3 regions of the Methylobacterium nodulans ORS 2060 genome follow, and region 3 is predicted to be linked to each of the others. Evidence: predicted binding sites of a transcription regulator. Region 3 holds the regulator's gene; each other region holds the start of a gene.

Region 1 (3,272 bases), on a different replicon from region 3:
CGATCCGCACCCGCTTGGCCCGGCCGAGCATCGGCAGCGTCACGTTCTCCAGCTTGATGCCGAGATCCTCCGCGATCATCTGCCCGGCGGTCAGGATGGCGATGTCCTCCAGCATCGCCTTGCGGCGGTCGCCAAAGCCCGGCGCCTTCACGGCCGCCACCTTCAGCCCGCCGCGCAGCTTGTTGACCACCAGCGTGGCCAGCGCCTCGCCCTCGATGTCCTCGGCCACGATCAGCAGCGGCTTGCCGGTCTGCACCACCGCCTCCAGCACCGGCAGCATGGCCTGGAGCGAGGACAGCTTCTTCTCGTGGATCAGGATGTAGGGATCCTCGAGCTCGGCGATCATCTTCTCCGCATTGGTGATGAAGTACGGAGACAGGTAGCCGCGGTCGAACTGCATGCCCTCGACCACGTCGAGCTCGGTCTCGGCCGTCTTGGCCTCCTCAGCCGTGATCACGCCCTCGTTGCCGACCTTCTGCATCGCCTGGGCGATCATCTGGCCGATGTCCTTGTCGCCATTGGCCGAGATCGTGCCGACCTGGGCGATCTCCTCCGACGAGGCGACCTTCCTGGCGCGGCCGGTAATGTCCTTCACGGCGGCGGCGACGGCGAGGTCGATGCCGCGCTTGAGGTCCATCGGGTTCATGCCGGCGGCGACGTACTTGGCGCCTTCCTTGACGATGGCCTGGGCCAGCACGGTCGCCGTGGTGGTGCCATCACCGGCGACGTCGCTGGTCTTCGAGGCCACCTCGCGCACCATCTGGGCGCCCATGTTCTCGAACTTGTCGGCGAGCTCGATCTCTTTGGCGACCGTCACGCCGTCCTTGGTGATGCGGGGCGCCCCGAAGCTCTTCTCGAGCACCACGTTGCGGCCCTTCGGGCCGAGCGTCACCTTCACGGCGTTGGCCAGGATGTCGACGCCGCGCAGCATCCTCTCGCGCGCGTCCGAAGAGAAACGAACGTCCTTGGCAGCCATCGGATAGATCCTTTTTGTTAGATTGCAGCCCCAAGGCGCCCCAGATGGGCAGCCTCAAAGGGCGAAGTTCACGAGTCCGTGGGAGGCCGCCTCAGGCGAGGACGCCCATGATGTCGGATTCTTTCATGATCAGCAGGTCCTGACCGTCGATGCGGACCTCGGTGCCGGACCACTTGCCGAACAGCACGCGGTCGCCGGTCTTGACGTCGAGGGGGACGAGCTTGCCGGTTTCGTCGCGGGCGCCCGGGCCGACGGCGACGATCTCGCCCTCCTGCGGCTTCTCCTTGGCGGTGTCCGGGATGATGATGCCGCCCTTGGTCTTCTCCTCCGCCTCGATGCGGCGGACGACGACACGGTCGTGCAGCGGACGAAAAGTCATGGGGCCTCCAGTTTCCTGCCTAATGGGGTGAGCGGCTTGTCAGTGCTGCCGCTTGAGAGAGGCGGACTCCTCTCCGCCAAAAAGCTTAGCACTCCTCGTCCTGGAGTGCTAACGGTCATTGGCCGGTTTCGCAACTTGCTTCCGAGCTGTACGTCTGCGATGACACTGCTCAAGCTGGCCGCCCAGCCCAGGCCATTCTCGCCGCCGGTCCGGGGCTGACACATTGCAGCCGCTGACATGACTGGCTGATTTCGCGCTGGGCTGATTAGAGGATCGGCTCGCGGAACTCTGTCCGGCTTCATCCTAGCAGCTGCTCTGTCCTGCCGATGAACCAAGTTTTCTTCAGCTAAGAACCTGCCTACCCTGAAGGGTATAGGTGGTACGGGTGGTACTCGAAGGGGAACATCTTGGATGAGGTGGTGCCGGCGAGGAACTGGGTGGGACTGGGCAGAATCCTGCTGGTACCACGCTGTACCCCGCCCAGTACCACCTGAGACTGGCAATCCCCTTCGAATACCGCCTGTCCCGCCTGTACCACCGAGTGAAAGAGCTCTGCGGTTCGGCCCACAGGATCTGCCCCTCAAGTAGCCGGCAGCAACCAGTCAATCGACGGACCCACGCTCAAGGCACTGCGACAAACTGGATCTTCTCGAACATGGCCACCTGTCGGTGCTTGCAGTCCCTGTCGACGTCCAGGACCTTGTCGCCCGCAACCCCGGAAGCGATGCAGCTGTAGACGATCTATATCGAAGCGTGCTGGCTCTCGTGGTTGGCGGCCAGGACTGCGTGAGCGCGCGCCCGCTCCGGCTACTTGGCGAGGCGCACTCCCGTTTCCGGTAACGGCTCGCAGCTTAGCGAGATCAGGTCACGGAACAGGAGGGCGAGGACGGCCTTCTTTTTCTGACACCCTGATGGCTGGAGGTCTTCTTTGACCAAACCAACGGATCCCAAGCTCGACGACGATCCACTCCACCCGGCGGTCGGGCTCCGTGCCGATGAGCAGCGCCGGCCGAATCCGCATGGCGAAAGAGCAAACTCGCCGGGAGCAACGGACCCAGCTGATCAGGGCACGCCCGGGCACTGCGCTCTCGAGAACGACGAGCGAGACCGGCCAGACCAAAATGGCAAGCAGGGCTGCCGTGGTGCGTAGCTCATCACTGCGGCGTGGTTGCAGCGTGGAGCACAGCCATGGCGATGAGCGGTTCGGATTCAAAGAAGCCGACGAGTGACCCGGTATCGGAGGGAGTACGCGCTCATCAGCGCGGCAAGCCACGAGACGCTTGCCCATACCCGGCCAAATCAGAGCAGCGTCAGCAGTGGCTTGAGGGCTATGATGGTCGACCGCGCAACTCGCCACCGGACTTGCCGATAGAGCGTAGCTGAGAGGGCAGTCTGCTGAGCGCCCAGCGCGGTGCTGCTCAGATTGCAGACGCCCTGTCCCGCCCCCGCCCCCTGTACCGCCTCAGCTGACCTGCTTCCGCTCTGCAGTACACCAACACCGCCTGCACCATCCGGCGATAAATCCCGCCAAGCGATGGTGATCCCCTCGAACGCGAAGCTGCCCGTTAGCGTTGTTGATACGGCGCCGCCTGTGCGCTGGTAGGACGTGAGGCTACCATGAAGTCGATGTCTGAGATGACCCACGACATCACCGATTCAGTCAAGAAGATGGTTGGCCGGCTGACGGGCCGTGGCGATCATAACACCTACGCAAACAAGCCATCCGGCCAAGCCAGCAAGTTGACTGAAAAGAAGTGACTCGAGCAGAGGTGGAGGCGCCAAGGAAGCCGCCCCCACCTTCCGAACGGCCGGCGCCCTCCGCAAAGGAGCTCGGTGATGGGTTGGCGGAAAGAGCTGTACGGCCCTGTCACAGGAACTCAGCTGTGGTCGCAGCAGCGGAGGGACCGGCTTTCCCTC
Region 2 (3,272 bases), 3.7 Mb from region 3:
CCTGGAGCGAGGACAGCTTCTTCTCGTGGATCAGGATGTAGGGATCCTCGAGCTCGGCGATCATCTTCTCCGCATTGGTGATGAAGTACGGAGACAGGTAGCCGCGGTCGAACTGCATGCCCTCGACCACGTCGAGCTCGGTCTCGGCCGTCTTGGCCTCCTCGACCGTGATCACGCCCTCGTTGCCGACCTTCTGCATCGCCTGGGCGATCATCTGGCCGATGTCCTTGTCGCCATTGGCCGAGATGGTGCCGACCTGGGCGATCTCCTCGGAGGCCGAGACCTTCTTGGAGCGGCCCTGGATGTCCTTGACCACCGCGGTGACCGCAAGGTCGATGCCGCGCTTGAGGTCCATCGGGTTCATGCCGGCGGCGACGTACTTGGCGCCTTCCTTGACGATGGCCTGGGCCAGCACGGTCGCCGTGGTGGTGCCATCACCCGCGAGATCGTTGGTCTTCGAGGCCACCTCGCGCACCATCTGGGCGCCCATGTTCTCGAACTTGTCGGCGAGCTCGATCTCTTTCGCGACCGTCACGCCGTCCTTGGTGATGCGGGGTGCCCCGAAGCTCTTCTCGATCACCACGTTGCGGCCCTTCGGGCCGAGCGTCACCTTCACCGCATCCGCCAGGATGTCGACGCCGCGCAGCATCTTGTCGCGCGCGTCGGAGGCGAAACGGACGTCTTTCGCTGCCATGTCCAATCCTCTCTGAACGATTGTCTTATCGTCGATCGTCCGCGCGGCGCCCGTCATCGGCGCCCGGGCGGCGGACGTCTCACAGGAATCCGGTTCCCGCCCTCAGGCGAGGACGCCCATGATGTCGGATTCCTTCATGATCAGGAGATCCTGACCGTCGATCTTGACCTCGGTGCCGGACCACTTGCCGAACAGCACGCGGTCGCCGGCCTTGACGTCGAGGGGGACGAGCTTGCCGGTTTCGTCGCGGGCGCCCGGGCCGACGGCGACGATCTCGCCCTCCTGCGGCTTCTCCTTGGCGGTGTCCGGGATGATGATGCCGCCCTTGGTCTTCTCCTCGCTCTCGATGCGACGGACGACCACGCGGTCGTGCAGCGGACGGAATTGCATGTGCTGCCCTCTTGCTTCCCACAAGGACTTGCGGTTGGTGCGGCGGCGCGGCGCCCGCCGGCCTGCTAGCACTCTTACGAAGTGAGTGCCAAGGCTGGCGGTGAGTTATGCGGAGCCTTCGGGCGAGTCAAGACGGTCCGCGAGATCGCCGCGGCCCCATCCAGGAACCTTCCCCGATGATCACCCTGCACGGTCCCGGTGGCGTCGTCGCTGAGGGCGCGGCCTGCGCGGCGCCCCCGCCCCACGCGACATGGCTCGACCTCGTCGATCCGAACGAGACCGAGATCGCGCTGGCCGAGGAGGCGACCGGCCTCGCCGTGCCCTCCCGGGAGGCGCTGAGCGAGGTGGAGCGGTCGAGCCGCCTGCGGCGGCGGCGGGACGCGCTCTATCTCAGCACCCCGATGGTCTCCTTCGTGCCGGGCGACCTTTCGCTGCGCCCGCTCGGCTTCATTCTGACCCGCGAGCGGCTGGTGTCGATCCGCTTCCAGCCGCTGGCCGCCTTCGATACCGTGAAGCAGCGCCAGGCGGAGCATGACGGCCCGGAAACCAGCGTCGGGGTGTTCGGCGCGCTCGTCGCGGAACTCGTCGATGCCATGGCCGACAGCCTGGAGGCGATGAGCGACGCCCTCGACGCGCTCTCGACCCGCGTCTTCCACTTCGACGCCGCCCAGGGCGGGCAGGCGGCCCCGAAACGCCGCGACCTCGCGCTGCGGCGCATCCTCGGCGAGATCGGCCGCCGGGGAAAGGCCCTCGCCAAGCTGCGGGCCGCCCTCGTCGGCCTCGACCGCATCGTGCCGTTCGTGGCGAGCGAGGCCACCTGGCTCAAGCCCGAGGATCACGCCCATCTCGATACGCTGCACCTCGACATCGCCTCGCTGGAGGAATTCGAGACGCGCCTCTCCGAGACCGTGCAGTTCCTCCTCGACGCGGCGCTCGGGCTCATCAACATCGAGCAGAACAACACCTTCCGGGTGCTCACGGTGGTGTCGATCATCGGCATCCCGCCGACTCTGATCGCATCGATGTACGGCATGAACTTCAAGCACATGCCGGAGCTCGACTGGGCCTGGGGCTACCCCTACGGGCTGGGCCTGATCCTGCTGAGCGCGCTGGCGCCGGCGGTGTGGTTCAAGGCGAAGGGCTGGTTCTGACCCGCGGGCCTCGATCGGCCTCAAGGCCAGGGGCCGCCCACATGCGGGGAATCGGGCTGCCGAGGGCCGCTGGAGCATCGCGCGACCTAGCTGCGCCGACGCACTTAAGGACATCTTCGCCGCTGGTACCTAGAATCCCCCCGTTCCGTCCCGCAATCCCCGAAAGCCCGGACATGGCGGTCATCGCAGCCTTCGTGATCAATGCCGCGCTGAACTTCGCGCTCGGGCTCCTGATCGCCCGGTTCCTCGGGCCGGCGGATTTCGGCCGCTTCGCGCTCGGCACGGCGGGCGCCGTGCTGCTCAACACGCTCCTGTTCGAATGGCTGCGCCTCTCGGCCACGCGCTTCTACTCCGACCGGGTGCGCCGGCACGAGCCCTGGATCCGCCACATGCTGAACCGCGCCTATGCGGCCGTGGCCGTGGGGCTCTTCGGCGCGGCGCTCATCTGCCTCGGCGGCGGCGAGGCCGCGGCGGGCTGGCGCGACGAGGCGCGGCTCTCAGCCGCGGCGGCCGCGGCGGCGATCGGCATCGGCCTCTTCGACGCCTACGCGGCGCTCGCCCGGGCGCGGTTCGCGGGCGGCCTCTACCTCCGGCTGGTGCTCGCCAAGAACGCGATCGCGGCTTTGCTGATGACCGGGACGGCGTGGCTCCTCCCCTCCCCGGCCCTGGTGATGGTGGCGGGCGGCCTGAGTCAGCTCCTTGCGGTGCTGGCAGTCCGGCAGGCGCTCGCCGACCCGGCGCGGGCCGAAGCGCGCCGGCACGGGCCGGAGACCCTGCGGCTCTTCCTCGGCTACGGCCTGCCGCTCATCGCCGCCAATGCCGTCTATCACCTGATGCCCTTCGCGAACCGCGCAGCCATCGCGGCGGCGGCCGGATTCGCGGAATCCGGCTACTTCTCCCTCGCCGCCGATATCGGCGGGCGCATCTTCAGCACGCTCGGGGCCGCCCTCGACCTGCTGCTGTTCCAGCTCGCCGTGCGGGCGGAGGAGCACCACGGCGCGGCCGCGGGCGAGGATCAGGTGGCCCGCAACGCCGCC
Region 3 (3,272 bases):
GCGGCGCGGCATTCCAGGATCTCGAACCGGTTCGCCGGGACCAGATAGGCCTTCGACGGCTCGTCCATGCGGTGGTTGGCGCGGCCGATGCGCTGCATGATCCGGCTCGCCCCCTTGGGCGCCCCGACATTCACCACGAGGTCGACGTCGCCCCAGTCGATGCCGAGATCCAGGGTGGCGGTGCAGACCACCGCCCGCAGGCGGCCCTCCGCCATCGCCGCCTCGACCCGCCGGCGCTGCGTCGCGTCGAGCGAGCCATGGTGGAGCGCGATCGGCAGCACATCCTCGTTGAGCTTCCACAGCTCCTGGAAGGTGTACTCGGCCTGAAGCCGCGTGTTGACGAAGACGAGCACCATCCGGTGCCGGCGGATGAGGTCGTAGATGGCCGGCATCGCCAGCGAGGCCGTGTGGCCGGCGAGCGGCAGATGGCGCGTCGCCTCCAGCAGGCGCAGGTCCGGCTTCGCCCCGCCCGAGACCACGATGAGATCGGCGCTGCGCGGCTCCGGCGCCTGCGGGACGAGGTAGCGCCGGAGCGCGTCCGGCTCGCGCACGGTCGCGGAGAGGCCCGTGGCGGCAAGCCCGGGGGCGAGCCGGTGCAGCCGGGCGAGGCCGAGCGCGAGGAGGTCGCCGCGCTTCGAGGTGACGAGGGCATGGAGTTCGTCGAGCACCACCCGCCTGAGGCCGGCGAAAAAAACCTCCGCCTCGCGGTGGGCGATCAGGAGCGCGAGCTGCTCAGGGGTGGTGAGCAGGATGTCGGGCGGCTGCGCGATCTGGCGGCTGCGCTTGTGGGCCGGCGTGTCGCCCGTGCGGGTCTCGATGCGAAGCCCGAGGCCCATCTCGGCCACCGGCGCTTCGAGGTTGCGGGCGATGTCGACGGCGAGCGCCTTCAGGGGCGAGACGTAAAGGGTGTGCAGGCCGCGCCGCGCCGCGGCCTCGCGGCCGGCGAGGTCGACGAGGGTCGGCAGGAAGCCCGCCAGCGTCTTGCCGGCCCCGGTCGGGGCGACGAGGAGGGCGGAGCGGCCCGCCTGCGCGGCGCCAAGCAGCGCGAGCTGGTGCGGCCGCGGGGTCCAGCCGCGCGAGGCGAACCAGTCGGCGAAGGCGGCCGGGAGCGCATCCGGATCCCGCACGGGCGAGAGGGCCTCGCGCCCCGCCGGAACCGCGCTGCGGCGGCTCACACCCGCCCGTTCTCCAGCATCCGGGACATCACCCGGGCGGTGAAATCGACCATCGGCACGATGCGGGCGTAGTTGAGCCGGGTCGGCCCGATCACGCCGACGACGCCGACGATCTTCTGGCGCCCGTCATGGAAGGGCGCGGCGATCATCGAGGATCCGGAGAGCGAGAAGAGCTTGTTCTCGGAGCCGATGAAGATGCGCACGCCTTCGCCCCCCTCGGCCCGGGTGAGGAGGTCGATGACGTCCTTCTGGCTCTCGAGATCGCTGAACAGGAGGCGGATCCGCTCCAGATCCTCCGCGGCGCGCAGATCCTCCAGGAGATTCGCCTGCCCGCGCACGATGAGATGGCGCTCCTCGCTCGGACCGACCGAGCGGGCGAGCCCCGCATCGACCAGCCGCTCGGTGAGCGCGTCGAGTTCCCGCTTCATCGCCTCCCGGCTGGCTTCGATCTCGGCGCGCACTTCCCCGAGCGTCCGGCCGCGGATGCGGGCGTTGAGGAAGTTGGAGGCTTCCTGCAGGGCGCCCGCCGGCAGCCCGGGGGGCAGGTCGACGAGGCGGTTCTCGACCGATCCGTCCTCCGAGACCAGCACCACGAGGGCCCGGCCCGGATCGAGCCGCACGAACTCGACATGGCGCAGATTGGCGTTCTGCTTCGTCGTCACGACGACGCCGGCCCCGCGGGAGATGCCGGACAGCATCACGGAGGCTTCCGTCAGGGCGGTCTCGAAGGTGTGGCGGGAGGCGGCAGCGCGCATCTGCGCCTCGATCCGCCCCTGCTCCTCCTGGCCGACATCCCCGAGTTCGAGCAGCGCGTCGACGAAGAAGCGCAGGCCCGTCTCCGTGGGCAGGCGGCCGGCGCTGGTATGGGGGGCGTAGATCAGCCCGGCCTGTTCCAGATCCGCCATCACGTTGCGCACCGAGGCCGGCGACAGCGTCATGGGCAGGATGCGGGCGAGATTGCGGGACCCGACCGGCTCGCCCGTGGCGAGGTAGCTCTCGACGATCTGGCGGAAGATCTCGCGCGAGCGCTCGTTCAACTCGGCGAGGCTGCGAGCCTGGCCGGGCCCGGCCGGCAGAGGGGGGAGATCGCGCGTGTTCATCAACCACTTGGAACGACTGACGTCTTAATGTGAGGCTGGCGCGGCGCGCGCGCAAGCGTGGGAGCCCGCGCTCCGTCGCCGCTCCGTCAGTTGCCGTTCAGCCGCGCGACCCCATCCTTCTCCTCCCGGCCTTGGGACAGGCATGCCCCGGGTCGGCAGGAGGAAACCTCGGAGGCCATCATGCTGACATCCCGCATCGCGATCCGCGGCCGACATCTCACCGCCGCCGCAGCCTTCGTCGTCGCCGGTCTCGCCGGCGCGGGCAGCAGCGCCCAGGCGGCTCCCTTCGCGCCGGCGCCCGCAGTGGCGGCATCCGTCGATTCCGGCATCGTCCAGATCCGCCACGGGCGCGGGCACGGGCGCGGGCACCATTACGGCTGGCGCCGCCACCATCATCACCATTGGCGGCCCTACCACCACCGCCGCCACCACTACCGCCATCATCATCGCCGCCACTGGCGCTACTAACCCGGCGCATGTTTCCGGCCCGGAGACCGGCATGGTCTCCGGGCTCCCCGCTTGCCGCCCGGCGCGCCAGCGCCTATGAGCGCGACCCCGTGCCGATCGAAGGAGAGCCCCATGCGTCCGTCCAAGCGTGCGCCGGAGGAATTGCGCAAGGTCACGCTGGAGCGGGGCGTCGCGCGCTACGCCGAGGGCTCCTGCCTCGTCACCTTCGGCGAGACCCGGGTGCTGTGCACCGCCTCGCTGGAGGAACGCGGCCCGTCCTGGCTGCGCGGCTCCGGCAAGGGCTGGATCACCGCCGAATACGCCATGCTCCCGCGCGCGACCCATGAGCGCAACCGGCGCGAGGTCAATGCGGGCAAGCCCTCGGGCCGCACGCAGGAGATCCAGCGGCTGATCGGCCGCTCGCTGCGCGCGGTGGTGAACCTGCCCGCCATCGGCGAGCGCCAGATCGTGATCGACTGCGACGTGCTGCAGGCCGATGGCGGCACCCGCACCGCCTCGATCACGGGCGCCTGGGTGGCCCTGCACGAGT

Evidence for each region. The regulator HrcA, encoded in region 3, represses chaperone genes, less so after heat shock. The targets are predictions, from matches to a motif close to GTTAGCACTCNCNNNNNGNGAGTGCTAAC.
Region 1: a site for HrcA is predicted at 1,440-1,468, ahead of groES (co-chaperone GroES). Genes of this name have one in related genera too.
Region 2: a site for HrcA is predicted at 1,149-1,177, ahead of groES (co-chaperone GroES). Genes of this name have one in related genera too.

Annotation. Positions count from the first base shown of each region.
Region 1 is NC_011887.1:57,146-60,417, reverse strand. Features, by position in the region: gene groL (chaperonin GroEL) at 1-976, opposite strand, end outside; gene groES (co-chaperone GroES) at 1,068-1,355, opposite strand; gene MNOD_RS49730 (ribosome modulation factor) at 2,544-2,738, shown strand; gene MNOD_RS50215 (hypothetical protein) at 2,991-3,113, shown strand; partial or broken gene MNOD_RS48555 (transposase) at 3,265-3,272, opposite strand, start outside.
Region 2 is NC_011894.1:737,256-740,527, forward strand. Features, by position in the region: gene groL (chaperonin GroEL) at 1-694, opposite strand, end outside; gene groES (co-chaperone GroES) at 797-1,084, opposite strand; gene MNOD_RS03275 (magnesium transporter CorA family protein) at 1,261-2,235, shown strand; gene MNOD_RS03280 (lipopolysaccharide biosynthesis protein) at 2,409-3,272, shown strand, end outside.
Region 3 is NC_011894.1:4,841,502-4,844,773, forward strand. Features, by position in the region: gene MNOD_RS22450 (ligase-associated DNA damage response DEXH box helicase) at 1-1,127, opposite strand, end outside; gene hrcA (heat-inducible transcriptional repressor HrcA) at 1,172-2,275, opposite strand; gene MNOD_RS22460 (hypothetical protein) at 2,456-2,743, shown strand; gene rph (ribonuclease PH) at 2,855-3,272, shown strand, end outside.